DNA from 3 places in the Aliiglaciecola litoralis genome. Region 3 is predicted to be linked to each of the others. Evidence: predicted binding sites of a transcription regulator. Region 3 holds the regulator's gene; each other region holds the start of a gene.
What was found. The regulator sigma-54, encoded in region 3, starts transcription at its own class of promoters, with help from an activator protein. The targets are predictions, from matches to a motif close to GTTGGCACGNNNNTNGNNT.
Positions count from the first base shown of each region.

Region 1: a site for sigma-54 is predicted at 5,068-5,086, ahead of ABD036_RS03535 (flagellar hook-length control protein FliK). Genes of this name have one in related genera too.
Region 2: a site for sigma-54 is predicted at 4,379-4,397, ahead of ABD036_RS15725 (PEP-CTERM sorting domain-containing protein). Genes of this name have one in related genera too.

Region 1 is NZ_BAAAFD010000001.1:783,869-791,952, reverse strand. Features, by position in the region: gene fliF (flagellar basal-body MS-ring/collar protein FliF) at 1-1,400, shown strand, start outside; gene fliG (flagellar motor switch protein FliG) at 1,409-2,443, shown strand; gene fliH (flagellar assembly protein FliH) at 2,472-3,251, shown strand; gene fliI (flagellar protein export ATPase FliI) at 3,256-4,590, shown strand; gene fliJ (flagellar export protein FliJ) at 4,590-5,036, shown strand; gene ABD036_RS03535 (flagellar hook-length control protein FliK) at 5,144-7,351, shown strand; gene fliL (flagellar basal body-associated protein FliL) at 7,445-7,960, shown strand; gene fliM (flagellar motor switch protein FliM) at 7,998-8,084, shown strand, end outside.
Region 2 is NZ_BAAAFD010000010.1:129,470-137,553, reverse strand. Features, by position in the region: gene ABD036_RS15745 (GAF domain-containing hybrid sensor histidine kinase/response regulator) at 1-891, opposite strand, end outside; gene ABD036_RS15740 (nucleoside hydrolase) at 954-1,895, opposite strand; gene ABD036_RS15735 (ribokinase) at 1,923-2,819, opposite strand; gene ABD036_RS15730 (hypothetical protein) at 2,976-3,416, opposite strand; gene ABD036_RS15725 (PEP-CTERM sorting domain-containing protein) at 3,505-4,332, opposite strand; RNA gene ssrS (6S RNA) at 4,487-4,668, opposite strand; gene ABD036_RS15715 (UPF0149 family protein) at 4,997-5,566, shown strand; gene pepP (Xaa-Pro aminopeptidase) at 5,566-6,885, shown strand; gene ubiH (2-octaprenyl-6-methoxyphenyl hydroxylase) at 6,885-8,084, shown strand, end outside.
Region 3 is NZ_BAAAFD010000020.1:15,622-23,705, forward strand. Features, by position in the region: gene ABD036_RS18540 (KpsF/GutQ family sugar-phosphate isomerase) at 1-480, shown strand, start outside; gene kdsC (3-deoxy-manno-octulosonate-8-phosphatase KdsC) at 480-1,034, shown strand; gene lptC (LPS export ABC transporter periplasmic protein LptC) at 1,031-1,591, shown strand; gene lptA (lipopolysaccharide transport periplasmic protein LptA) at 1,578-2,123, shown strand; gene lptB (LPS export ABC transporter ATP-binding protein) at 2,123-2,848, shown strand; gene ABD036_RS18565 (RNA polymerase factor sigma-54) at 2,910-4,388, shown strand; gene hpf (ribosome hibernation promoting factor) at 4,415-4,702, shown strand; gene ptsN (PTS IIA-like nitrogen regulatory protein PtsN) at 4,726-5,172, shown strand; gene rapZ (RNase adapter RapZ) at 5,169-6,014, shown strand; gene ABD036_RS18585 (HPr family phosphocarrier protein) at 6,011-6,286, shown strand; gene mgtE (magnesium transporter) at 6,765-8,084, shown strand, end outside.

The DNA.
Region 1 (8,084 bases), on a different contig from region 3:
TGGAAAGCGAATACAAAAAAATCAAACTCAATATGACCCGCCAGGGGCTGGCGAGCTCTTCTCAATCTGAAGGCACCGAAATTATCATGCAAGACATGGGGTTCGGTGTTAGTCAACGGGTAGAAAAAGAGCGCTTAAAGCATGCCAGAGAGCAACAAATCGCCCGTACTATCGAAGAAATCAATGGCGTTAAGCGAGCTAAAGTATTATTGGCAATGCCAGTAGAGAACGTGTTTGCCCGACGCGAGAAAAAAGCCAGTGCAACCGTTGTGGTTACCTCAGGAAGAGGTGCCAGTCTATCCAATGAAGAAGTCAGCGCCATTATCGATATAGTGGCATCTGCGGTTCAAGGTATGGAGCCCAACAAGGTTACGGTTACGGATAGCAACGGTCGATTATTAAATTCCGGCTCGCAGGATTCTGTGTCTGCCCGAAATCGTAAAGAATATGAAATGGAAAAGCAGCGCGAATCTGCCTACCTAGAGAAAATTGACTCGATATTAATTCCGGTGCTGGGACTGGGAAATTATACCGCCCAAGCTGATGTGACCATGGACTTTACTGCCGTTGAGCAAACGCAACGACGTTACAATCCCGACCTTCCTGCAGTGCGCAGTGAAATGCTGGTCGAAGAAAACAGCATTGGTGGCGTGATAGCTGGGGTTCCTGGCGCATTGACTAATCAACCACCGCTAGACTCCAATATTCCAGAGCGAGCTGGTAGTGCTAGCATGCAAACTACTTTGCCCGGTCGCAACTCAAAAGAAGAGACGCGAAACTATGAACTTGACACCACAATCAGCCATACTAAACAACAGACCGGTGTTATTAAACGATTGAGCGTGTCTGTTGCTGTGGATTATGTCACTGAAACCTCCGAAGATGGGACTGTGACAACCAGTCCGCGAGCCCAGCAAGAATTGTTGAATATTCGACGCTTACTACAAGGTGGAATTGGCTTTGATGTCACCCGCGGGGATTCATTAGAAGTGGTCAGTATTCCGTTTAGCCGAGATGATGATTATGAACCTGTCGTGGTACCTTATTATAAAGAAGAATGGTTCGCACAATATGTAAAATGGGGTGCCGCCGCGCTGGTCATTATCGTACTTATCTTTGCGTTGGTCAGACCTATGTTAGGAAGATTGATCAATCCGCAAGATACCACCGAGGGTGATGACTTCGATGTTGATAGCGCACTTGATTTGGGTGATGAGACCATTAGTATGCTGTCGCAAGAATTTGATGAAGGTCAGGTTGGTTTTGCCGCTGATGGTTCGTTAATGCTGCCGGATCTGCATAAAGATGAAGACGTACTCAAAGCCGTACGTGCACTCGTTGCTAATGAGCCAGAGCTTTCAGCCCAAGTGGTGAAAGGCTGGTTGTTACAAGATGAATAGGAAAGGTCATGCCTGAAGAAGCAGAAGATAGCGTTAGTTATGATGTGGGCAAACTCGAGGGTGTCGACAAAGCAGCGATATTGTTGCTGAGTCTTTCCGAAGAGGACGCTGCGCAAATTCTGAAACATCTTGAACCCAAGCAAGTGCAAAAGCTGGGGCAGGCAATGGCGCAGATCGACGATATGACCCAGCCTAAAATTAGCGCTGTGCACAAGCACTTTATCGAAGAAATACAAAATTACAGTACCATCGGATTCCAAAGCCAAGACTTTGTGAAACGGGCCTTAACGGCAGCCCTAGGTGAAGATAAAGCGGCTAACCTTATCGACCAAATTTTGATGGGCAGTGGCGCCAAAGGACTCGATTCACTCAAATGGATGGACTCTAAACAGGTGGCCAGTATCATCCGCAACGAGCATCCACAGATCCAAACGATCGTTATGTCTTATTTAGAAGCGGAGCAATCGGCTGAAATTTTATCCCAGTTCCCAGAAAAAGTGCGTTTGGATCTGATGATGCGTGTTGCCAACCTAGAAGAGGTGCAACCGGCAGCATTACAAGAATTGAATGAGATCATGGAGAAACAATTTGCCGGTCAAGCCGGTACGCAAGCGGCTAAAATGGGCGGCTTGAAATCTGCGGCTGACATCATGAACTACCTAGATACCAATATTGAAGGTCAGTTGATGGATGCCATACGTGAGCAAGACGAAGAAATGAGTCAACAGATCCAAGACTTGATGTTCGTATTCGACAATCTTGCTGATGTTGACGATAGAGCTATTCAGGCCATTCTTCGTGAAGTGCAACAAGACTCGTTGCTTAAAGCGATCAAAGGCGCCGATGAAGAGCTCAAAACCAAAATCACTAAAAATATGTCTAAACGAGCCGCTGAAATGCTACTTGATGATCTTGAAGCCTTGGGACCAGTGCGTATCAGTGAAGTTGAAACCGCGCAGAAGGAAATTCTTTCTGTTGCACGTAGGTTGGCTGATTCCGGTGAGATTATGCTTGGCGGCGGCGGTGGAGAAGAGTTCTTATAATGCAATCTGTAACCCTAGGTGAATCACTGTGAGTGATACTGATCTTACTGACGAAGAAATCGCTGCGTGGGAGCTGCCGTTTTTAGAGCAAACTGAAAACCTTGAGCCACAAAAAACCAATGCGTTCAATCGTCAAAGTACCTGGAGGTACGAACCGCCGGAAGAACAACCTGAAGATGTTGCTCCGCCGACGGCTGAAGAAATTGAATCCATCAGAGAATCCGCTTACAAAGAGGGATTTGAGCAAGGTAAAGCAAAGGGCGAAGCGCAAGGATTTGAAGAAGGCAAACAGCAGGGCTTAGAGCAAGGCCAAACTCAAGGGTATGAAGAGGGGCACCAACAAGGCCTTGCCGCTGGAGAGGATGAATTAAAAGCCTTGCTTGAGCACTGGCAGGGATTAATTGACCAACTCCAGCAGCCGGTGCATATCGTCGAAGAGCAATTGAAATCAGAGTTGGTCAAATTGTCTGTTTCCTTAGCGCGAGCCGTGATCCGAGCGGATGTTCAAACCAATCCACAAATACTGCTCAATGCACTTAATGCTGGATTGAAAATATTGCCAATTCAAGAAGCCAGCTATCATATCCACATGCATCCCGAGGATATTGATATCATTAAACAGCACTTTTCCGAAGAGCACATAGAAAAACATCATTGGGTATTTGTCGAAAACCCCGATATGAGCCGAGGTGGGTGCGATATCAGTACCCAAAATAATGCCGTGGATGTGTCGATAGAACGTCGGGTTAAAGACGTTCTCGATAAATTCTTACTAGAGCAGGGCCTTAGCGACCTGGAGCCACACTGATCCCATGAGCAGTCAATTGTTTGACCATATCACGTCTTTGCAAAGCCAAGTGCCTGAAGCGCCAAGCGTTGCTTCGGGAAAACTGGTTAGAGGCATCGGCCTCACCTTAGAAGCCGTGGGCTGCCAAATGCCGGTGGGTAGCCAATGTTTGGTCCAAACTATCGACGGACAAATTGAAGCTGAAGTGGTTGGCTTCGCCGAAAATGTGACCTATTTAATGCCCACAGAGGCCGTTAAAGGCATAGTGCCGGGCTCTAGAGTGGAGCCACTCGATAGAGAGCAGGGCTTGCCAGTGGGGATGTCCTTACTCGGCCGAGTGGTTGATGGCAATGGTCAACCATTAGATGGCTTAGGTGCAATCAAAGCGGAAAAGCGCGTGCCACTGAGTAAACCGCCAATCAATCCGCTACTGCGTAAACCGATAGAAAAGCCGCTCGACGTTGGTGTTAGAGCCATTAACTCTGTTATCACAGTGGGATCTGGCCAGCGAATGGGGCTGTTTGCTGGCAGTGGTGTGGGTAAAAGTGTGTTGCTGGGAATGATGACTCGGGGCACATCGGCCGATGTGGTAGTGGTAGGTCTGGTTGGCGAACGGGGCCGAGAAGTAAAAGAATTTATCCAAGATATATTGGGTGACGAAGAGCGCAAAAAGTCGGTTGTCGTGGCAGCGCCAGCTGATACCTCACCTTTGATGCGCTTAAAAGGTTGCGAAACCGCCGTGGCAATCGCCGAATATTTTCGTGACAAAGGCATGAATGTACTGTTATTGATTGATTCATTAACCCGCTATGCCATGGCACAGCGGGAAATCGCCTTGGCGGTGGGTGAGCCGCCAGCAACAAAAGGTTATCCGCCGTCGGTGTTTGCGCGTTTGCCGGCTTTGGTTGAACGTGCAGGTAATGGTAAAGAAGGGCAAGGCTCAATAACGGCGTTTTACACCGTTTTGACCGAAGGCGATGATTTACAGGATCCTATCGCTGACTCAGCGCGAGCAATCTTAGACGGACACATTGTGTTATCTCGTAATATGGCGGAGTCTGGTCATTATCCTGCGATTGATATCGAAGCATCCATTAGTCGTGTTATGCCAATGGTGGTGAGCGAAGAGCACCTCAGTGCAAGCCGTCGCATTAAGCAGGTTTACTCGAATTACCAGCAAAACAAAGATCTGATCAATATCGGCGCTTATACCAAAGGCACCGATCCTCGATTGGATCTAGCCATCGCCGCTGAGCCTGCGATTAACGCATTTTTACAACAAGGCATGAAGCAGGTAATTCCGTATGATGAAAGCCTTGAAGGCATGATGTCATTGACTCAGGGGTTAGGTAAAGGGTAATGGCTGAACGTCAACTACGGCAAGTTGCTAGGTGGGAAAAAGACAAAGAGGATAAATTGGCCGCTAATTTTCAATTGGCAAACCAGCATGTCACGCTAAATAAGCAAAAACTGTCGAGCCTCGAACGCTACAAGCTCGACTATTTACGTCAAACACAAACCGTAACCGATAAGCCTTTGAGCGTTGATACCTTCAATCAGCTCCATTCGTTTATTGGCAAGTTAGACAAAGCTTGTCAACAGCAGATGCAAGTTATCAGTCAGGCTGTAGTGGTCGCAGAGCAGCGCAAAGCGCAGTGGCTAGCACAACAACGCAAGCGCAAAGCGGTTGAGATGTTGCTGGAAAAGAAAGTGGCCCAAAGAGAAGATCGAGCTAATCGTATTGAGCAGCAGCTTATGGATGAACTTTCGACGCAACGTTATATTCGCAATACACTCGTGCGCTAGTAAAAAAAGAAGTTCGATTTGATTTTTACATGTTGGAACGCTCCTTGCTGAGTAATTACCAGTTAGTCGGTTTATCGCACGAATCGACAATAAAATGGGAATGAAAGATGCAACATATTGCCACCGACAAATCAGAATTTGCCGCCTTATCATTTAAAGTAGGCACGCAAAAAAGCCAAAATATCAATCCACAGGTTGATTTTCAGTCCTTTCTGCGTGAGGCCAATCCCATTTATAGTCAGCCTGTCCAGCCTCGAGTGGCGGTTGATAGAGTCAGTGAGCCATCAAATCCTTCTGCTAACAATGCAAGTTCACGGCAAAAGCAGGACGTTAAAGGAAGCGATCTCTATGATCGCAAGCAAACACCGCAGCAAACTGAGCAACAAGTAAAAGCGAAAAACACCACGCCTGCCGTCTCACAATCTAATAGCAATACGGCACAGGTGCAGCAGGGTAAATCAGCCCAGCAATCCAAATCAGTGGACGCTGCCGTTGAAAATGACAATCTGTCAGCTGACAAATCAGCGGCAGATAAAGCGGCGGCACATAATACCACTTCCAAGGCCGAGGATAATGAGCAAACGGGTACTAATAATCAGCAACCTTCGACGAGCAAAGAGTCCGAATTGACTGCTACTGGTGTAGAAACAAAAGATACTGACATCACAGCTCACACGTCAGAGGATGCCGCTGGTGAAGAAACGGCCGCAGAGATGCAAAGCGACATAGATTGGTTGACGTTAGTTGAATCTAGCTTGCGCGCGGATCTTGCCAACAACACGGATAAGAGTGCCAAACCGGCATTAAAAGACTCAGAGATTAAGCTATCTGCTGACATAACGGGTGAACTTGGAAGCAAAGCCAATGGGTTGGATGCACAGCTAGCCGCCGATGCTGCTCAAACACTTAGCATTGAAAAGCCAGTCACAGACGCAGGTACAGACCAAACGTTGCTAGTCACTGAAGAGCAGATAGCCGCAGACTTCGCTACCCAAAAAGAGCAATCAGCTCTAGCAACCTTAGCTGACTTGTTGAATAAACCGGGCGCTGCAAAACCTCCTATTGCTAAAATAGAAGAAGCAATAGAAGAGCTGTTGCTCGCTCAAAACTCTGCGTTGCGGGGAAAAAACACTGAAAACGTAGAGAACGCTGGGCAGCAACATAGTTTATTAACGGCAGTCCCCGCTGACATTCTGGTTGATGCAAAGAGTGCTAATAATGCGATGACCGAAGCAGAAACCAGCTTAGACGCTGAACTGTTGGTCGCCATGACGCTGCCGGAAAAATTGGCTGGCAATCAAAATCAAGTTGTACAAACAACTAACGTTAAAGCGGATACGACTACCATTGCCGCTGATATCTTGCCCGCAGGCTTAACCGAAAACTTACCTGAGCAATCCGCTAATACCATTGCTGAAGATCTCACTCGCTTAGCTAAACTGCCAGATACCAAACTTGATGCGGCATTGGCTAATATGGCTGATAGACTGGTCTCTGATGCAGATAAAAATCGTAATAATGCCGTGTTGCAAAGTCTTGAAAAAGTCACCTTGGGTGCCGATCCCGCTGTATTTAAAGAGAATTTCGTCGCTGCGTTGAAAGCTGGAATAGAAGAGTTTAAGGCGCAATTGCAACAAGGCCATCAACCTAGTATCGATCTTAACGCTATGGTTGCCGATAGCCTAACCAAAATCACCGGTGTACAGGTTAATTCAGAACAAGTTAGCGGTACATTAAGTCGTTTTAACCAAACCTTGGAAGTATCCAATTTACTTAGAGCACAAAACGACAGTGGTCAGTTATCTGCCAACATCACTAAGGTGACTAGTAACGATACCCTAACTCAGGCTCAAGTTACTCAACAAAAGCAAGGGCAACAGGTTGCGCAGTTTGATAAAGCGGTGAATATTACCCGCAATGAAGGCCTTCAGCAGATGGCTGAAAAAGTCAGATGGATGGTCAATCAGAACAATCTACAGGCTGAAATTCGCCTTGATCCACCCGATTTAGGAGCGATGAAAGTTAGGATCAATATGGCAGGGGATTCAGCCACAGTGAGTATTGTCGTTCAGTCGCAACAAGCCAGAGATGTGTTAGAACAAGCAACGCCTCGATTGAAAGAGTTGCTAGAGCAGCAAGGCATTGAGCTGGGGCAGTCTTCGGTGCATCAAGAGCAAGGTGATACTGACGCTGAAGCACAAGGTCAGCTTGCTGGTGGACATTCAGAACAACAAGAATTAGAAGACGAAGATATGATGCACATTGACCAACCGATTCGAAATGGTCGTTTAGGTGGTATTGATTATTTCGTCTAACGGCAGTTATTCATGCAAATTAGTTAATCAAAGATTGCGATTTGGTGTCACTATCCGATAATAGCATTAACAATCGCTGAAATAGAGAAGACCATGGCAGAAGAAGAATTACAAATGGAAGAGGGCGGCAAAGGCAAGATGATGATTATCATCATTGTTGCTGTTGTTCTTATCGGTGGAGGCGCTGCGGCCTACTTTCTTTTAGGTGGTTCCGATGACCCTGTTATGGAAGGCGGAACTGAAGTCTCTCAAGCCGCGGATGGTGAAGGGCAACCGACAGCGAATAAAGGTACGGCATTGTATATTGCCATGCCACGACCCTTTGTCTTTAATGTGCCAGGCCAAGGCAGAGATCGCTTAGCACAAATTAAAGTTCAGCTCATGGTGCGTGGTACAGACAACGAAGAGCTGGCGAAAATGCATATCCCGATCATTGAGGGCACCCTGCTGCGCGTTTTCAGTGGTGCCAATGCCGAAGATTTGGTGACTGAAGCGGGCAAAGTGTCGTTGCGCGACCAGTCGGTCAGAGAAGTACAAAAAGTGTTGAAAGAAACGGTAGATAATGACGTAGTAGAGCAGGTGCTGTTCACCGGCTTTGTGATGCAGTAACACCATGACAACTTTTAAATAGAAAGCGAGCAAACTTTTGAGCGATTTATTATCACAAGACGAAATTGATGCGCTGTTACATGGCGTTGATGACGTCGAAGAGGACGATACCGAGGATTTGGAA
Region 2 (8,084 bases), on a different contig from region 3:
CAAAATCTGGCTCAATCGAGCTTCATCGATGAAAATATGGGTATATTCCTTGGCGGATACCTGAAAATCTAGAGTGACCTGGGCTGATTGAGCGATGGAGGTAATAAGTCCTTCTATTGAATCAAAGAATGAAGTGATCGACACATGGCTGGGATTTAATTCTATCTTGCCCGATTCAATTTTGCTCAAATCCAGTATTGAGTTGACTAAATCTAATAGTCGTTTTCCGCTAAAATCTAAATGCTGCAAGTAGGTTAAATGTTTCGCCGCTGGCGGATGTTGTTTGTCATTGAACATCAGTTGGCTGAGGCTAATAATGGCATTTAACGGAGTTCGTAACTCGTGACTCAAGCTGGATAAAAAGTCCGCTTTTCGCTCGTTGGCTAGCTCAAGTTGCCGGATCTTAAGTCTTAACTCTAACTGGGTAATAACTTCTCTGCCTAATATCTCCAAAGCGTTACGTTGATGTTCGTTTAAAGCATGCGGTTGGTCGCTAATGGCACACAAGGTACCAATGGCAAGGCCCTCTGGCGTGAGTAACGGCATGCCAGCGTAAAAGCGGATATTAGGGGCCTCAGTGACCAGTGGGTTATCTTTGAAGCGAATATCATTATGGGTGTCTCGCACTTCAAAAATTTGTTTTTGATGAATGGCATGCGCGCAAAACGCGATATCTCTTGTTGTCTGATCGGCATCTAAGCCTACTTTTGATTTAAACCACTGTCTATCGGGATCAATTAAACTGATGAGCGCAATGGGGGTATCACAGATATCCGAGGCTAACTGAGTTAAATCATCAAACACTTTCTCAGCTTCGGTATCAAGGATGTGATATTTGTAGAGTGCATCCAGCCTTTTCGATTCGTTGTCTGGAATGGGGGCAGAGATCATATTTTGCGGCTACTCAAGTATGTTTGGGTGACGCCCATCGCCGCCCAAACATAAATCTAGCATTAGAGTGCGTAGGTGTCCAAGTAGAGTTTACGTAAACGATCGTGATCCACTTTTGTGGCCACGTCTATTTGTGAAGCCTCAAGCCAAAATGGACTCATAGTTGTGCCAATTGGCGCTACGGATGTTTGCCCTCGATTCAAAGGGTCAGTCGAAACTCGTGCATGACCGCGTGTAAATTCAAACAAACTTGGGTCAATCAAGTATGCCAACGGCATTGCATCATGGAAGAAACACACTCGGTCTTCCCTATTTTGTGAGTAAAAGTCAGCATAAAATTGCGATGATTTATTGACAAAACCACCCAAAGTATCGTTTCGCTCTTGCAGACCATCAAGAAAGTCTGGTGTAAATGGCACATCGTTAGTGACATCAAGACCAAACATTTTCAGATCCCAATCTGCCGCAAAAACAATTTCTGCCGCGTGCGCGTCATTCCAAATATTGGCTTCAGCAACCGGAGTGACATTACCTCTTACAAAGGCCGCACCGCCCATAATGACTACCCCTTTAACCAGTTTAGGTAAATCAGGTTCTAAACGCAGTGCTAGCGCCAGATTACCTAATGGACCAATCGCAACAAGGGTAATTTCGCCTGGCTGTTCGCGTGCCATATCGACAATAAACTGCGCCGAGCTTCGAGGGTCTAGTTCACGCTGAGAGGCTGGGAAGTTGATATTGCCAAAGCCATCGTCGCCGTGCACAAAATGCGCGTAGCCAGACTCAGGTCCAACCCACGGCATACCCACACCTTTTGTCACTGGGATATCTTGCTTGGCAAGTTCACACAAGGTAAGGGCATTTTGCGCCGACATGGTTACCGGCACGTTTCCAAATACCGTGGTCAATCCCAACACCTCAATGTGCGGAGATTGAAAAGCAAAGAAAATCGCCATTGCATCATCGATGCCTGGATCTGTATCGAGTATAATTTTATGCGTCATCTAAAAATCTCTTTGATTTGAATAGGGTTATTGATGATTCTGACTGAGAAAATGGTCTACTTCATCAGCATTTGGAATCGATTGAGCAGCACCACATCGCGTTACCGCTATCGCTGAGGCGGCGCAGGCTCTTGTCAGTGCATCACGTGCTTTTTGGCGCTTACTATAGGCAGATAAAAAGTAACCAATAAACGTATCACCGGCCGCAGTCGTGTCAACTGTTTCTACCACAAATGCAGGTACATCTACGGTTTCTTCGGCTAACAACATGCGAACGCCATGTTTACCTAGAGTAATGAGCACTTCCGCGTGAGGCCAATCTCGTCTGAAGTAGTTTTCGATCTCGTCAATGTCGGTGACACCTGCAATTTCTGACGCTTCAACTTCATTAACAATGAGCAGATCGATGCAATCGTGAGGTAATTGTTTCACTGACTCTGTCATAGGTGCGGGATTGAATGCCACTTTTAAGCCTTTCTCTTTGGCTTGTTTTAGTACTTCTTCGATGCCACTTGTTTCATTTTGAGTAAGCACCCAATCGGTGGCTGCTGCATCATCAAGGGCTCGCAAAATATCTTTATTATCAATCTCTCGATTGGCTCCGCCAAACAATACAATGGCATTTTCGCCATTTTGTGCAACCTGAATAATCGCGTGGCCAGTTGGTGTATCGCTGCATTGAACGAACTTACAATCCACTCCTTGTTTGATCATGGCTTGTTTAAAATGGGCATCATGTTCGTGGATTTTACCTACGTGCCTTACGTCAGATCCTGCCTTAGCGAGGGCAATAGATTGATTCGCCCCTTTACCACCAAGAAGTTGTTGATAGTGGTTAGAAGAAAGGGTTTCGCCAGGCTGAACAAAATGCTCAACCTGATAAACATGGTCAATATTGATTGAGCCAAAATTAATCACTGCCATAAGGGTTCCAGCTTAAATTAAAGAAAGATAACGAGCTTAAAAGCGATTTGTACCACAAGTCAGCTATAAAAAGAACCAAAAAAGTTGACCTTTTGGTCCACTTTGGTTGTCAACTTCAAATTTGCACGCCGCATCAACGATTATCCAGAATTAAGGTTAACTCGTTTTGTCAGACCGATTCCACCATTTACTGAATGTCGCAAATACGCCAGATGGTTCTATATAAGGCTTGGTGCTGGCATAAAATAAACGCACGGAAACCGTCGCGCCATGTCCCCATGGCCACCAAGACAGCATAATGTCGTGTTCGCCATTGCGATCTTTACTCATCAGCTGTTGATTTTTTTCAAGTGTATTAAAAAACCCCGCTCTATGACGAAAGGCCGGGGGCGCTTTTTTAATCGATTTTTTGTCCCATACATGGGGGAAATGTTTTTGCGCGACTAGATAAACTAAATTTTCATGGTCGACTGAGAACTCTGCCAAGTAGCAACTAAAGTGTTCGTCCCATTGCCACTGGATCTTATCACCAAGCTCTTCTATAAAAGGCGCGCAGGCGTCAGCAATCGCTTTTTCATACGTGTTTGAATTGTTCATGATATCTAATTTTATTATTGTTTTTGTTATTGACTAATTTGGATATAAAAAAAGGCAGTAAACACTGCCTTTTAATCAACATCATGAATTACTTTATACGATTTAAACGCAACATTCCAAGCAAAGTTAAACCGAATAAAGCTAATGTGCCTGGTTCTGGTACCGTGGTGGTACTGCCGGTATCGGTAGAAGTCAGGCGTAAATTGTCGACAGCGCCTGATCCAAAGATTTTAAATTTCACTTTATTCACGTTGGTGCTGGCGAAAGAGTCAAGGAAAATGCGGTTTATCGAGTTTTCACCGAACATGGCGCCATTGGGTCTATTAACAAAATCCGAAAACTTAAAGGATTGCACCTTAAGTGCATTGTCAAAAAGCATGACTTCCGATTTTTCCACTTCACCTGCACCTACGTTGGTTTGAAAGTCGATAAGGTCAAACCCTAATGCATCAATAGTAAAATCTAAGTTAAAGGTTACATAACCCGCTAGGCCATCACTCCTGCGCCCAGCTTGGTCATCTGGTTGGTCACACACGCCATCACCGCAGCCAGTGCCATTTTCTTGGATCACTAATGCGTTTCCAGCATTGAAGTTCCGTGAATTAAAATTACTGTTGCCCCAGCTAGGTCCGGTTAGATCGCTGTCGCGATTATTATTCTTATCTGGGCTTGCTGTGCCAGGAGCTGTGTTATACAGCACGCCATAATGATTACCTGAAGATTTGTTGTTGACGCTGACATTCACACCAAGCGCGGCATACTGACTATTTATAACCGTACCGTGTTGTAATGCTACAACGTTGCCGGCAATGGTATCTTCATCAAAGGTAATAACAGTCGTACCCGCATAACCCCATGAAGAAACGGTTACTAAAACTGCAGCCGAGAGGCATTTTTTCAAACTTAAAGTAGCCATAAGAGTTAGTCCTTAATTAACAACGATATTCAGACATAGCAATTACAGGCGATTTATAAGCCAAGTAAATAGAGTTATGTATAGCTAAGAGATAGTTTTTGTTGCGAAGACTCATCAACACAAGCAGTTAATTTACTACATAGTGTATAAATGAAGTTCTCCCAGAATGCCGCTGTTTAGTATGGGCCCGTGAACCGAAAGTTCAGGGCGGAGACATCATCACTGCCGCAGGCTTCTTGATACGAGCCAAGCTTGCACAAGAGCAGTGGAATCAGTTTCCAGGTTAAATAGCATCGGCCAGGGACAAATCTAAACTGGCGAACATCCCAGGAGAGATTTAATTTTACCATATAGCGGTAGAAATTAAATCGAAAACTCACAACAAACCATCTCACTTATCGTGGCGCTGGTTAATATGTAGTCAGTACTTTAGCACGAATGGCTTTTTCCTATTAGCCAAAAACAGCATTTAAGGTATGCAAATCAATACCTTCGTATGGCAAAGTTGTGGGTACTAAATCCTAGCTGAATCGATCTTTAGACACATATTGTTGCGCTTATGTCGCGTCAGGTATCGCAATATTGTTGATCTTGGGTAGGCCAAACGCTCTAGGCACAGCTATTTGACAGTGGTAGCATTGCAGCATATCTAGAGGAATATACTTTGAAGCAATCAGCCCCACATTATGAAGAACTCTCCACTTTATTGGAGCAACATTCAATTTTAACCGACGCGGCAGAAATACACGGTATTTTCTGTGGCATGTTGTCTGGTGGAATGCCACTTGAAAGTCAAGACTGGCTTGATCCACTGGCAGACTCGGTCAATCAAGGAAAGCCCATCCCTCAGCCGGTGGAAGTGCAGTTGACGGCAATGTATAACCAAACCTGCCAACAACTACTCGAAACTGATTTTACCTTAAGCTTGTGTTTACCTGATGAATCGGCACCCATAAATGAGCGTGGTAATGCGCTGATTAATTGGATCCAAGGATTCATGCTTGGCTTTGGATTTCATCAAGCCGATCTCACATCCTGCTCGCCTGATGTGAAAGAAGCGCTGGAAGACTTTTATGAAATTTCCAGAATGGACGAGTCTATGCCTGAAGATGAAGAAGCAGAAAAAGCGCTATTTGAAGTGGTTGAGTACGTGCGCGTTTCATGCATGTTATGTTTTAACGAACTAGGTCATTCCGCAGCGCAAACACAAACCACACCAAAGACGGTACATTAATGTTTTCGCAGTTTCTAAAACAATGTCAAGTAAGACGCCAGACGTTAACAGAGCATTTACTGCCTAATAGTATTTGTATTATTTCCGCTGCTCAGCTAGTGACGCGTAGTAACGATACCGAATACCCGTTTCGACAAAACAGTGACTTTCATTATCTGACTGGCTTTCCTGAGCCTGAAGCTGTGTTGATATTAAGTAATTCAACCCAGTTTGATAAAGCCTACGCCGCACTTTTTTGTCAACCCAAAGATGCGCTAGCTGAGATATGGCAGGGCAGGCGAATTGGTCCAGACGTGGCGATGCAACAATTTGGCTTTGATCAGTGTCACGTTATCGATGACTTGGACGTTGGTTTGGTGAGTTATTTAGACGGCCACGACAACCTGTATTTTGCCCGCGGTGAAAATGCCGATATCGATCATCATATAGATGAAGCGCTTAATGTTTTACGTAATGCCCCTAAGCAATCCAAAATAGCACCGGCATGCCAAATAGACGTGCGCGAAATTCTGCACGAAATGCGTTTGTTTAAAAGTACAGACGAACTGGATTTAATCCGTGCGGCCGCTAGTATATCGTGCGAAGCACATAAGGCGGCGATGACCTATAGCAAAGCCGGGCGCAATGAATATCACTTGGCCGCGCAAATTCATCACAGTTTTGCCATGCAAAGTGCTAGAAACAGTGCTTATGAGACCATTGTTGGCAGTGGCACAAACGCCTGCATATTGCATTACACTGAAAATAACAGCGAACTTGTGGATGGCGACCTAGTACTGATTGATGCGGGTGCCGAGTATCACGGTTATGCGGCCGATATTACCCGTACCTTTCCTGTTAACGGTCGTTTCAGTGACGCTCAGGCACAACTTTATGAACTGGTTTTAGCCTCGCAAACCCAAGCACTAGCACATTTCAAACCCGGTGGTAATTTCGCGGCGGCCAATGCCACTGCAATTGAAGTGCTCACCGCTGGACTAATTCGTTTGGGTTTGTTAAGCGGTGATGTTCAAACAAACATAGATGAGCAGCAACATCGGCAGTTTTTCATGCACGGTTTGGGACATTGGTTAGGTTTGGATGTCCATGATGTGGGTAAATATAAAATGAATGGTCAAGACCGCCCTTTTGAGCCCGGTATGGTGATGACTATTGAGCCGGGTTTGTATATTTCTAGCGAAGCCGATGTCGACCCTAAATGGCGAGGCATTGGTATCCGCATTGAAGACAATATACTCATTACTGAGCAAGGGCACGAGGTGTTGACCCAAGGTGTGCCTAAAACAATAGCGCAGATTGAATCACTGATGGCAGGATAATGAGTCAAAAAGCGCCGACTGAATTTGACCTACTGATTGCAGGTGGAGGAGCCACCGGCTTGGCGTTGGTTGCCATGTTACTCAAGCATACTGAACTTCGCATTGGGTTAATTGAAGCCGCCGCGCCGCCGGATACTAACCATCGCCAATCCGATTTTCTCGAATTGCGCAGTATCGCGTTATCAGCCCAATCTTGTGAGATCCTTGGCGAGTTAGGTTTGGACTCCTTGGCTGAAATAGCTTGTCCAATCACAACTATTCACGTTTCTGATCAGGGGCATTTAGGGCAATGCACGTTGCGTGCTGAAGATTATCATATGGCCGTATTGGGGCAGGTCGTTGAACTTCCTGCGCTGGTGGCGCAACTGCACCAGCAAATTCAAGACGCTGGTAACCGGCTTCACGTGTTTTACCAAAGTGAAATTACCGACCTTACTCGTACCCAAACTGATGTCACTGTTATCTTATCGGGAGGCGAATGTTTATCCGCTCAATTATTGGTAGTGGCTGAAGGTGGGCAATCAAAAACCCGCGAAAAACTGGGGATTGAGGCAGAAGTTGAAGATTATCAACAAACCGCACTGGTCGCTAATGTTGAGCTTGCAACAGATCATCAAAACTGGGCGTTTGAACGTTTTACCGCCCAAGGTCCGTTAGCTTTGTTACCGCTTAAGCCTTTGTCGCAGGCAAATAATAAGCATCGCGGTGCGCTTGTTTGGACCTTGAGTCATCCTCGGTATCAGCAGCTAATTGCAATGAATGACCATGAATTTATCGCAGATCTACAGCGCGAGTTTGGTTTTCGATTAGGTGAGATAAAAAATGTTGGCAGACGCAGCGGGTTTCCGTTGACGCTTCGCTACGCTGAGCAACACATTCATCATCGCGCAGTATTGATCGGTAATGCTTGTCAAAGTTTGCATCCTATTGCTGGGCAAGGGCTGAATTTAGCGCTCAGAGACGTCAAGCAATTAGCTGACCTGTTGATTGCGCATCGGCAAGAAGATATTGGTCAATATTCACTTTTGCATCGTTACCAACGCCAGCGCAAACAGGATCAACAACGCTTAACGTTCGCCACAGACACTTTAGTGCGTACCTTTTCAAATTCCTATCTTCCTTTCGTTATTGGGCGAAATTTGGCGCTTACTGCACTGGACAATATCCCAGCGTTAAAACAGTCCTTTGCCATCACAGCA
Region 3 (8,084 bases):
GGTGACGCATTAGCGGTCGCTTTATTAGATGCAAGCGGCTTTTCTTCTGCCGACTTTGCGCTGTCTCATCCTGGTGGTAGCCTGGGCAGGCGTTTGCTTCTAAGCGTTGCGGATATCATGCAGCAAGGAAAAGACATCCCATTGGTGTCAAAACATCAGACGATTAGCCAAGCATTATTCGAGATTACCCGCAAAGGATTAGGCATGACGGGAATTCAGGATGACGACGGTATTCTGGTGGGCATTTTCACTGATGGTGATTTAAGACGAGTGCTAGACAAACGCATTGATATTCACACAACTACGGTGGGAGAAGTGATGACCACCGGCAGCGTGACAACTCACCCACAGAAATTGGCTGTAGAAGTACTTAATTTAATGGAGGAATATAAAATCAGTTCCATGATTGCTGTAAATGATAAAAATCAACCTGTTGGAGCACTGAACATGCATATGCTGTTAAAAGCGGGAGTCGTTTAATGTCACAGATAGACACGATATACGGTGAAGTAACTAGCAATCTCATCTCCAAGCTAAGCAAAGTAAAACTATTAGTATGCGACGTAGATGGCATATTTTCAGACGGTTGCATTTACATGGGTAATGATGGCGAAGAGCTAAAAGCCTTTAACACCCTCGATGGCTATGGCATTAAGTCAATGCTAAAAACCGGTATTCATGTTGCTATTATCACTGGGCGACAATCTAAAATTGTCGAAAACAGAATGTCCTCATTAGGCGTGTCTTTAATTATTCAAGGCGAGGATGATAAACAACTTGCAGTACAGAGACTCAAAGAGCACTTTAAATTTAAGAAGGAACACGTGATCGCCATGGGTGATGATGTGCCAGATTTGGGCATGTTTGCTGAAAGTAGCTTGGGGGTTTGCGTACCCAATGGTCATCCAATGGTGAAGCAACAGGCTGAATATGTAACTCGAACTCTTGGTGGCAAAGGAGCGGTGAGAGAAATCTGTGATTTGATCCTATTCGCCAATAATAAACTCAACAGAATTTACGGCACCAGTACATGAATCGAATCACGATCAGTATTGGCTTCCTGTTTTTACTGGTTTTATTTATTTACTTACCGGGCTGGATAAATTCAGCCCCTCAACAGAGCAACGATGACGATGAGGAATCCTGGCGGCCAAATTATCAGGCAAGCAACATGCGCAGTACTCTGTATAATGACCGCGGTGAAATTAACCATCAGGTATTTGCGTTAAAAATGGAACATTATCAGCTTTTAGGTTTCACAATATTCAGTCAACCTAAGTATACGATTTATGTGTCCGACCAGCAGAACCCTTGGCACGTTGAAGCGAAAGAAGGCACTTTGTACGATGACAACCGCATACAGTTAGAGACCGATGTCGAGATCCGTAGTCTCGATGAGGCGGGGTACGTACAAACAATAAAAACACAATTTTTAGAAATCAATCTGGCTGACAAAACAATGATGTCAGACCAAGCAGTACAAATTAATGGTAAAGATTTTGTTGTAATGAGCAATGGCTTCACGGCAGACTTAACCTCTCAAATATATGAGCTTAAAGACCATGTGCAAACTCAATATGCTCCGCGTTAGTGCGCTAACAGTAACGTTATTGCTAAGTACCTTTTCTCTAGCTGGAGAAGGTGACTTTGGATTGCCGATCAAAGTAGATTCTCAATCTAATTTCTTTGATGGTAAAACGAAGACATCCATTTTTAAACGAGACGTGAAGATCACTCAGGGCTCGTTGGAAATTTTAGCTGATGAAGTAGAAGTAATCGCAGGCTTAGGCGATGGAAAAGAGGTGTTTATTGCGCGAGGTAATCCAGCAAGATATAGCCAAAAATTAGATGATGGTAGCAATATCAGCGCCGCAGCTAACGAAATTAAATACGAAGTCGCCAACCGTACCCTAACATTGACCGGTGACGCAGAACTCAACCAAGATAGTAGCTTGGTGAAAGGCGAATCGATTTCATTTAACATGGAATTGGAACAGTTGATTGCTGAAAGTAGTGACACCTCAACCGGTGGGGTAACCGCCATATTCCAACCTGATACGTTACGAAAGAAACAAAGCGAAGAGAAAAAACAAGCTGACCAAGAAAAGGACAAACAACCCTGATGGCGACGTTGAAAGCCACTAATTTGGCAAAGTCTTACAAATCCAGACAAGTGGTCAGAAATGTCAGTTTAGAGGTTTCCACTGGCCAGATTGTAGGGTTGCTTGGGCCTAACGGGGCAGGAAAAACCACGACCTTTTATATGATTGTTGGTATTGTCCCATTAGATAAAGGCGATATTTTCATTGATCAGACCGAACTGACACTTGAACCCATGCATGTCAGGGCCAGAAAAGGCATTGGTTATCTTCCTCAAGAATCGTCTATCTTCCGAAAGCTGACGGTCTATCAGAATATTATGGCTATTTTGCAAACCCGCAAAGAATTGAGTTCTGATGAGCGAGAACAGCAGGCCGATGCATTACTTGACGAATTTAACATTAATCATATACGTAACAGCCAAGGAATGAGTTTATCGGGAGGAGAACGGCGTCGAGTTGAAATTGCACGCGCCCTAGCCGCGGATCCCGAGTTCATTTTGTTAGATGAGCCTTTTGCTGGTGTTGACCCAATCTCGGTTAACGATATCAAAAAAATAATTCAACATTTGCGCGACCGCGGTATTGGTGTTCTGATAACCGACCATAACGTGCGTGAAACCCTTGATGTATGCGAAAAAGCATACATTGTCAGTCATGGTGAACTAATTGCCTCGGGGACTGCAGAAGAAGTATTAAACAATCAACAAGTGAGAGATGTATACCTAGGCGAGCAATTCAAGCTATAGTAAAGGTATGTCGAGTTTAACCAAAGCTTTCAGGCTAACTGAGTAAGAAAACAAAACATCAATGAAACCCTCGTTACAACTAAAATTTAGCCAGCAACTTACAATGACGCCGCAGCTGCAACAGGCTATCAGGCTGCTGCAGTTGTCTACGCTAGATTTACAACAGGAAATTCAAGAAGCATTGGAATCCAATCCGCTACTGGAAATGGAAGATAACTCCGATTTTCCAACTGGCGATTCAGCGCTTAAAGGCAATGACGACAAATTTTCAGAAGAGACAGCCACCGCCAGTGCCGATTCGATGGATACCAATGAAGCCTTAGAAAAAGGCGATATACCAGACGAGTTACCGATTGACAGCACGTGGGATGAATACATCAGCGCATCATCTGCACCAGCCTCTATTTCGTCTAGTGGTGGAGGTGACGACGATCAGATATTTCAAGGTGAAACCAGCGACAACATCCAAGATCATTTGATTTGGCAGATGCGTCTGACTCACATGTCAGAATTAGATACAGCGATTGCTGTTGCTATTATCGACTCAATTGATGAATCTGGATATTTAACCATTTCGACCGAAGAAGTGTTGGCCAGTCTAGATCATGATGACGTCGAATTAGATGAAGTGGAATGTGTCCTTAAACGCATTCAGATGTTTGATCCTATCGGTTCAGGTTCGCGCTCTCCGCAAGAATGTTTGATGGTACAACTTAATCAATTTGCGCCAGACACACCTTGGTTAGAAGAAGCAAAGTTATTAATTACCGAACATGCTGATTTGTTGAGCAGCAAAGACTATCGCACGTTAATGCGCAAAACCCGTCTAAAGGAAGATGAACTGCGTGAGGTAATGCGATTATTGCAAACCTTGAATCCTCGTCCTGGCAGCGCATTATTGATTGGCGAACCAGAATATGTCATTCCTGATGTATCTGTAATGAAAAAAAATGGACGTTGGCAGGTGGAACTTAATCCAGATAGTTTACCCAAACTGAATGTCAATCAACAATACGCGGCTATGAGTCGCAGTGCTAAAAATAGCAGCGATAGCCAGTTCATTCGCTCTCATATGCAAGAAGCAAAATGGTTCATTAAAAGCTTGGAAAGCCGCAACGATACCCTACTCAAGGTTGCTAACTGTATTGTACAGCAACAAGTCGGCTTTTTTGAACATGGCCCAGAGATGATGAAGCCTATGGTGCTAAATGATGTGGCTGAAATGGTCGATATGCACGAGTCAACGATTTCTCGGGTGACCACTCAAAAGTACATGCATACGCCCAGAGGTATTTATGAACTGAAGTACTTCTTCTCTAGTCATGTTGCAACAGATTCTGGAGGAGAATGTTCTTCCACTGCAATACGCGCTTTGATCAAGAAACTCGTCGCTGCAGAGCTTCCCAACAAGCCACTGAGTGATAGTAAAATTGCCGAATTGCTGGCTGACCAAGGTATTCAGGTCGCACGCCGGACAATTGCAAAATACCGGGAGTCGTTAAATATCCCACCGTCTAACCAACGCAAGAGCTTACTTTAAGTTCATCAACAGAAGGAATACGCTTTATGCAAATTAACCTTACTGGCCATCATGTAGAAATTACAGATTCATTGCGAGACTATGTAGACACTAAATTTACAAAATTGGAGCGACATTTCGATCACATCAATAATGTGCATGTGATCTTAAATGTAGAAAAGCTCAATCAGAAAGCGGAAGCTACTTTGCACCTTAGTGGAGCTGAAGTATTCGCCACTTCAGAGCACAACGATATGTACGCGGCAATTGATGCTTTGATCGACAAGCTTGATCGACAAGTGATCAAGCACAAGGAAAAAAGTAAGCGCCACTAACCTCCCATTGAATAAGAATCTTAATGGAAATTAAAGACATACTTTCTCCTGACTGCACCAGCTGTGCAGTTCAGGGGACAAGCAAGAAACGCATCTTAGAAGTCATAAGCCAAATTGCCGCTGAACGTCTTGGCGATATTGATCAAACCGCAGTGCTTACGAGCTTACTCAATCGAGAGAAGCTGGGAAGCACCGGAATTGGCAATGGAATCGCGTTGCCACATGGCCGCTTGCAAGGTTTAGAAAAAGTGATTGCGATCCTCATCACCTGTAAACCTTCGATTGAGTTCGATGCTATCGATAATGGTCCAGTAGATATCTTTTTCGCTATCTTAGTTCCTGAAGATCAGGCCCAAGGTCATTTACAAACTCTAGCGACTATTGCGACTAAACTGAGTGATAAAGAGGTGGTTAAGTCTCTTCGCAAAGCTGATAATGACGAGCAGTTGTATAAGGTTATTGTGTCATGAAGTTAATCATTATTAGCGGTCGTTCAGGCTCCGGAAAATCAATCGCATTGCGGGCTCTTGAAGATCTCGGCTATTACTGCGTAGATAACATTCCAGTCAACCTGCTGCCAACTTTGACCCACACAGTGGTGGATGAATATGATCAGGTGGCGGTTAGCATTGATGTACGGAATCTTCCTAAAGAGCCTGGTGAGTTAGTAGAAATTCTAGATTATCTGCCCTCGACTTGGGATATGACTATCGTTTATCTAGACGCTAGTGATGATGTACTGGTTAAGCGTTTTAGTGAAACCAGACGATTGCACCCTTTGTCTCGTCAGAACAAATCATTAGCCGATGCCATTCAGGCGGAGGGGCAATTACTGGCGCCTATTGCCGAACGTGCAGACCTTTATTTAGATACCGATAAGCTGTCAGTGCATCAGTTAGCCGAATTGGTTAGAGAGCGCATACTGGGCAAGAAAAGTTCCAGATTAGTGTTAGTGTTTGAATCTTTTGGTTTTAAATACGGCATCCCCAAAGATGCTGACTACGTATTCGATGCGCGATTTTTACCTAACCCGCACTGGGAACCCGATTTAAAGCATTTAACTGGATTGGACACGCCGGTAGAAATATTCTTGGGCTCGCAACCTATAGTGACCAAATTCATCTGGCAAATCCAAAACTTAATTTCTACTTGGTTACCACATCTAGAACGCAATAATCGCAGTTATGTCACCGTGGCAATAGGATGTACCGGTGGACAACATCGTTCTGTATATGTGGCTGAATCCTTAGCTAAAACCTTTGGCGCATCCCATCCAGATGTGCAGTTAAGACATCGCGAGCTGAATCGGTGAACAGAGTAGAAAAGCAAATTCTGATCGTCAATAAGCTAGGATTACACGCCAGAGCAGCAACAGAGTTGGTTAAGGTCGCGAACCAATTTGACGCTCAAGTAACTTTACAGCAAGGCGAAAAAACTGCCTCCGCAAACAGTGTGCTTGGCCTCATGATGCTGGAAAGCTCCCAAGGTAAAAAAGTCAAAGTGATTAGCGAAGGTCAAGATGCCGAAGAAGCGCTAAAAGCCGTAGAAACCCTAATTGTCGATAAATTTAACGAAGAGGAATAAGCTGGAATAAGCTGGACAGGCATCGCTATAAGTTTTAACTTGGACAGCCACCGGAAGAATAAGCTGGACAGGCATCGCTATAAATTTTAACGTGGACAGCCACCGGAAGAATAAGCTGGACAGGCATCGCTATAAATTTTAACGTGAACAGCCACCGAATCCATCCTCATAGAAAAACACCGAGTTATTACAATCCTTCTGAAAGAGCCGAGTTTCCTAAGAAAAACATAAAAAGGAATAAGATGGACAGGCATGATTAGCTCAATGGAATAAGATGGACAGGCATGATTAGCTCAATTACCACTTACGGGAAAATAGCATATATAATTGTTCAAACTTTACTAACACAGAAGTGGCTGTCCACGTAAAACAATTGATACGTTCGATATTTTCTAACTCATGCTAATAGTTGCTGACCTGACTCAACTACTCCATTACACTAATAAAAATTGCTTATCTCATACGAAATTTTATCAATATGCCAGAAGCACTCGAAGTTAAACACGCTCAACGTCAACTGCAAGCCATTAATAAGGCTTTAGGCAGTGGTCGATATGTGCATGTTCATAAAGTGTTACATGAGATGCCGGCTTCTGATATTGCACTGTTACTTGAATCATCACCTAGCAAGTCACGTAACGAAATTTGGGAAATGTTAGACGCTGATTTCTATGGCGATGTTTTAGAGGAGTTATCAGAGGACGTCCGCAACGGCATTATCGGACAAATGCTACCTGAAAAAGTAGTAGATGCATTGGAGGATATGGATATAGATGACTTAGCGGAAACGTTAAGTTCATTGCCTCATTCGGTATCGAGAGATGTCTTGAAATCGATGGATGAACAAGATAGACAACGCGCAGAAAAAGCGTTGTCTTATGGTGAAGATACCGCCGGTTTTATCATGAACACCGACACAATTACACTCCGAGCTGATGTAAATGTTGATGTGATTTTACGCTATTTGCGTTTAAAAGGAGAAATACCTGAAGGTACCGATACCTTTTATGTTGTAAGTCGACACGACATCTTAATAGGTACTGTACCTGTAACTAAATTATTAACCGCTCTGCCCGATTCAACTGTTGAAGAACTAATGGTTGAGGAACCTGAGGCTATCCCTGTAGATATGCCGGAAAAAGAAGTTGCTAAACTTTTCGAGCGTTACGATTGGTTATCCGCGCCTGTCGTGGATGCAGACCATCAATTACTGGGGCGAATAACGATAGATGATGTTGTAGACATTATCCGTGAAGACGCGGAGCACTCGATGATGAGCATGGCTGGTCTTGATGATGAAGAAGATACATTCGCGCCAGTGCTACAGAGTACCCAGAGACGCTCTGTGTGGTTAGCTGTTAATTTGGTTACTGCATTGCTCGCAGCTGCTGTAAGTGACCTTTTTGAAGCAACGTTAAGCCAATTGGCCGTTCTAGCGATACTCAACACTATTGTACCGAGCATGGGTGGTGTTGCAGGCAATCAAACGTTAACTCTAGTTATTCGCGGCATGGCTTTGGGACATGTTAATGAAGGCAACTCAAGATGGTTGATTAGTAAGGAGCTTGCTATTGGTTTTTTTAATGGGGCTATTTGGGCAATTTTGATAGCCTCAGTAATCGCATTATGGAAACAAGATTGGATGTTGGGCGCTGTTATCGCCTTTGCCATGTTGGTAAATATGATAGCGGCAGGGTTAGCAGGTGCGACACTGCCTTTAGTAATGAAAAAACTTAAAATTGACCCTGCGCTTGCGGGAAGTGTCATACTTACCACAATCACTGATGTAGTCGGCATC